DNA from 2 places in the Brevibacillus sp. FSL K6-0770 genome. Region 1 is predicted to be linked to the other one. Evidence: predicted binding sites of a transcription regulator. Region 1 holds the regulator's gene; the other holds the start of a gene.
The links. The regulator LexA, encoded in region 1, represses DNA repair genes until DNA is damaged. The targets are predictions, from matches to a motif close to CGAACATATGTTCG.
Positions count from the first base shown of each region.

Region 2: the regulator LexA is predicted to act here: its motif matches at 742-755, upstream of NST23_RS02240 (carbohydrate kinase).

Region 1 covers NZ_JBBOBQ010000001.1:3,352,813-3,354,997, forward strand. Annotated here, with positions in the region: gene yneA (cell division suppressor protein YneA) at 1-310, opposite strand, end outside; gene lexA (transcriptional repressor LexA) at 623-1,246, shown strand; gene NST23_RS15580 (DUF456 domain-containing protein) at 1,293-1,778, opposite strand; gene NST23_RS15585 (DUF4269 domain-containing protein) at 1,905-2,185, shown strand, end outside.
Region 2 covers NZ_JBBOBQ010000001.1:396,118-398,302, forward strand. Annotated here, with positions in the region: gene NST23_RS02230 (FMN-dependent NADH-azoreductase) at 1-166, opposite strand, end outside; gene NST23_RS02235 (MarR family winged helix-turn-helix transcriptional regulator) at 292-726, opposite strand; gene NST23_RS02240 (carbohydrate kinase) at 908-2,008, shown strand; gene NST23_RS02245 (pseudouridine-5'-phosphate glycosidase) at 2,012-2,185, shown strand, end outside.

The sequences.
Region 1 (2,185 bases):
TCTGTCCCGGATAAATCAGATTGCTCTGCAGATCGTTCGCCTCTTTAATATCCTGGATCAGATCGCGTACATCGACCGTCTCCGTTTGATGGCGGACTGCAATGGTCCACAAGCTGTCACCGTCGCGAACCGTCACTTCTGTTCCTTTTAGCGGTTCAGCGTGCGAAGAAGCAAACACCAGTTCGGTCAACAAGTAAAAAAAGAGAGAAAACGTAATCAGGAACAACAGGGCTTGGCCTCTGGTAATACCAAAACGGACGCGACGGGACGATTCTTTTTCAAAACGGTTAGGAATAGACATGACATTCATGGGATAACCTCCTGCAAACATACGTTCTATAAGTTCGTATTCCAATCATAAATGAGAACATATGTTCATGTCAATACGAAAACCTGCCCCTTTGCAAAATTCACGCAGGTGACGGCAAGATGGCCAATTCCCCTTTTGGTATGGGACAATCCGCGAACAGCCATGCTTCTGGCTCGCACCAACCATTCGACAAGAAACGTTCTTTCGGGCAAAAATTCCTGTTCGCCTTTTTATCGAACTTATGTTTGTCGAACGCAAGCTCCCATGGTATAATATAGGAAAATATGTTCGAGAAATCAGGGGTGTCTTTTTATGTCAAAATTATCTAGCAGACAACAAGCCATCATCGAATTCATTCGGAAGGAAGTTCGCGACAAAGGTTATCCTCCATCTGTGCGCGAAATCGGCGAAGCTGTCGGACTGGCTTCCAGCTCTACCGTACACGGCCACTTGGCCCGCCTGGAAAAGAAAGGCCTGATTCGCCGCGACCCGACCAAACCGCGCGCGATCGAGCTGTTGTCTGAAGAAGATCGCTTCCAGGACAACTTCGAAGACTCCGTTGTCCGCGTTCCTGTCATCGGGAAAGTAACCGCCGGGCAACCGATCACGGCGATTGAGGACGTAGAGGAATACTTCCCGCTTCCAGAAAATATCGTGACTTCAGACAAGGTGTACATGCTGCGCGTGTCCGGAAACAGTATGATCGACGCCGGAATCCTCGACGGAGACTACGTCATCGTGCGCCAGCAGCATGTAGCAAACAACGGAGATATCGTTGTCGCCATGACCGAAGAAGACGAAGCAACCGTCAAGCGCTTTTTCAAAGAAAAAAACCACTTCCGTCTCCAGCCTGAGAACGCCACGATGGAACCGATCATTTTGGACGCCGTTTCCATTCTCGGCAAAGTCATCGGCGTCTACCGCCTCATTCACTAATTTCGCGGCATACAAAAAGGACAGCCATCGCTGTCCTTTTTTCTCTCTATCTGGCGAGGAAAAACCAGATAATCATGGTCACCTGCAACACTACTTTGACTACTGCGCTTCCCAAAAAGCCGATCAGGGAGCCAAAGCCCGCTTTGACCGCCCGCTCGAAAGGCTGGTTCTGCACCAACAGCTCCACCAGCACGACGAAGACAAACGGCAAAATGATCATCCCAAATGGCGGGAACACGAAAATCCCGAGAAAAATCCCTGCGGCAGCCGCCACCGACGACCATTTGGAGCCGCCGTATTTTTTCACGAAATACATGTTGGTCAACAAGTCAGCGCCGTACAGCAATATACTGAATACCACCATTCCCCACCAGAAGGACGCTGGCAACCCCGCTCCCGGATCTGCTATGAAAAAGTGGTAGAGCAAAAAGCCTGCCCACAGCAAAATCGTATCGGGTAACACAGGCAAAAATATACCTGCAATACTGAGCGCGAATAGCACCAAAACAACGATCCAGAGTAAAATATCCATCTGCATGCACTCCCCTCACATAGGTAATACGAGCAAAAGCGATTTTTGTTGCACACTTGTTTTCGCGAATCTATCATACTTGTTGCGACAAACATCTGCAAATACCGAAGGAAACAGGAGTTTTCTATGACGAGAAACTGGCGTGATCTCACCTATTTGCAAAACGGTACAGCAAAACAGCAAACAGCCGCACGAGCCATCGAACAAAGCGCGGTCTTGCAACGCCTGCAAGCTTTTGATCCGGTGCTCGCCGGAACGATTCCGCTCGACATCGATCTTGGCGACAGTGATTTGGACATCGTCTGCGAATGCTACGATCTTGAGCTGTTCGCCGAGATCGCCCGCAGCTTTTACGCAGACTGCGAAGGATACCAGGAAGCCCGCATGCCGGTACAAGCTGTGCCCAC
Region 2 (2,185 bases), 3.0 Mb from region 1:
GGTCGTTTCCGTAGTAAGGAAGGTTTTCTGCGAACAGGTCCAGCTCGGCGATCTCGTCGTTTGGATGCGTTTCTTTATAAGATTTTACGAAAGCCTCGTACAGCTTTACGCTTACTGCCTGCTCAACTGGGCGATCATTTGCTTTAATGAAAAGTACTTTGCTCATGAGAAAAATATTCCCCTTTCTTTTTGTAAGCAGATAACTTTTAATGTGTAAATCTTGATTTTAAGATTATTACGTGTTGAAGGTTTTGTCAACACCTTTTTTACCCTCGGTGGGTGCTGCCCAGTCTAATAATTCTCCTGAGCAGCACGTCCCAACTTTTTTAACAAAGCAATCGCTTGCTGTTGTTCTTCGGGGGTAAGTCCCGCGACCGCTTTTTCAATCGCCTCTTGATGAGAAGGAAAAATGTCTGCCAGAAACGCATGGCCTTTTTCCGTCAGCTCGGCGTAAATGACCCGGCGGTCGGCCGAACAGGGTTTGCGAATCAACAGTTGCTTCTTTTCTAGCTTGTCCACAACGTAGGTGATATTTCCACTGGAGATCAGGATCTTTTCGCCAATTTGCTGCAATGGCTGCGGACCCTTATGATAGAGAACTTCCAGGACGCCAAACTCGGTAGGATTCAGCCCGTGCAGGCGGATGTGCCGATTGGAGTGGGCAGTGACCCAGTTATATGATCTCGATAATACGACAAAAAGATCGAGGGAATCATTGCGATCCATGAAAAACCCTCCTTTCCAACGAATTTTCGATATCTTGAATTTAAGATAACTTTACATGAAGTCGCATCCGTTTGTCAAATAGAGGGGGATAAAATCATCCTTTGCAAAACAAATGTTTTTGTGATAGACTTTTGTTTGTAAACGAAGCTGTGAATGCTAATCAGAAGAAAGGAGGATGACCGTGGAGAAAGATATGTTGATCCTTCATCACATCCGGCAAAATCCGTTCATTTCCCAGCAAGAGCTGGCTGACTTGATCGGGATTTCGCGGTCGGCTGTAGCGGGGTATATCGCTCAGTTGACCAAGCGCGGCGAGATTAAAGGCAGAGCGTACGTATTGCGGGACGAAGGCATGATCGCTTGCATCGGTGGAGCGAACCTCGACCGAAAAGCGCGTGGAAAGCAAGCCGTGCGTCTGCATTCCTCCAATCCGGTTACGATCATGGAATCGTGTGGCGGGGTTGCCCGCAATATCGCGGAGAATCTTGGACGACTGGGATGCAATACATCCTTGTTCACCAGCATCGGTGAAGATAAGGAAGGCGAGTGGATCGTGCAGGAGACGAAAAAGCACGGAGTAGATATCAGCCAGGTGTGGCGCTTGCCTACGCAGCGCACAGGCACGTATACCGCATTGCTCGATATCGATGGGGAAATGGTCGTTTCTTTGGCGAACATGGATATTTACGACGCGCTCACACCGGAGATGTTTGCCGAGAAATGGTCGCACATTGCAGCAGCCCACGCGATTTTTATCGATACGAACATACCGGAGGATTGCTTGGCCTACATCATTAGCCGTTGCCGGGAGGAAAACATCCGACTCTTTGTTGACCCGGTCTCTTCTGCAAAAGCGAAAAAGCTCCCACAGCAATTGGACGGAGTCGAAGCGATCCTGCCCAATCGGGAGGAAGCGGAGCTGCTTTCCGGCATGACGATCAACTCTATCGAGGATTGCGCCGAAGCGTGCAAGAAAATCAGGGAGAGAGGCGTCAAGCACGTCATCGTCACCATGGGCGAAGCAGGAATTTTTTATCAGTCGGAGGACGTATCGGAGCAGATGGCGCCGTATCCGACTGAGGTAGTTGATGTAACAGGGGCAGGCGATGCGTTTGCGTCCGGCCTGTTGTACGGCATCGTGAACGGGGAGTCGTTCCAGGCTGCTTGCCGTCTCGGTTTGGCAGCATCTGCTCTGACTTTGCAGACAGAGCAGTCCGTTTCTCCCTTGCTCAAAGCGGAACAACTGCAATTGACCGTTGGACAATACGAAAAGGAGCGATAAAAGATGAAACAATACCTGACCTTTACTGAGGAAGTACGCCACGCGCTGGAGAACAACTTGCCAGTAGTTGCCCTGGAGACTACGATTATCTCCCACGGGATGCCATACCCGCAAAACATCGAAATGGCAAAAGAAGTAGAGCAAATCATCCGCGACAATGGCGCAGTGCCAGCGACA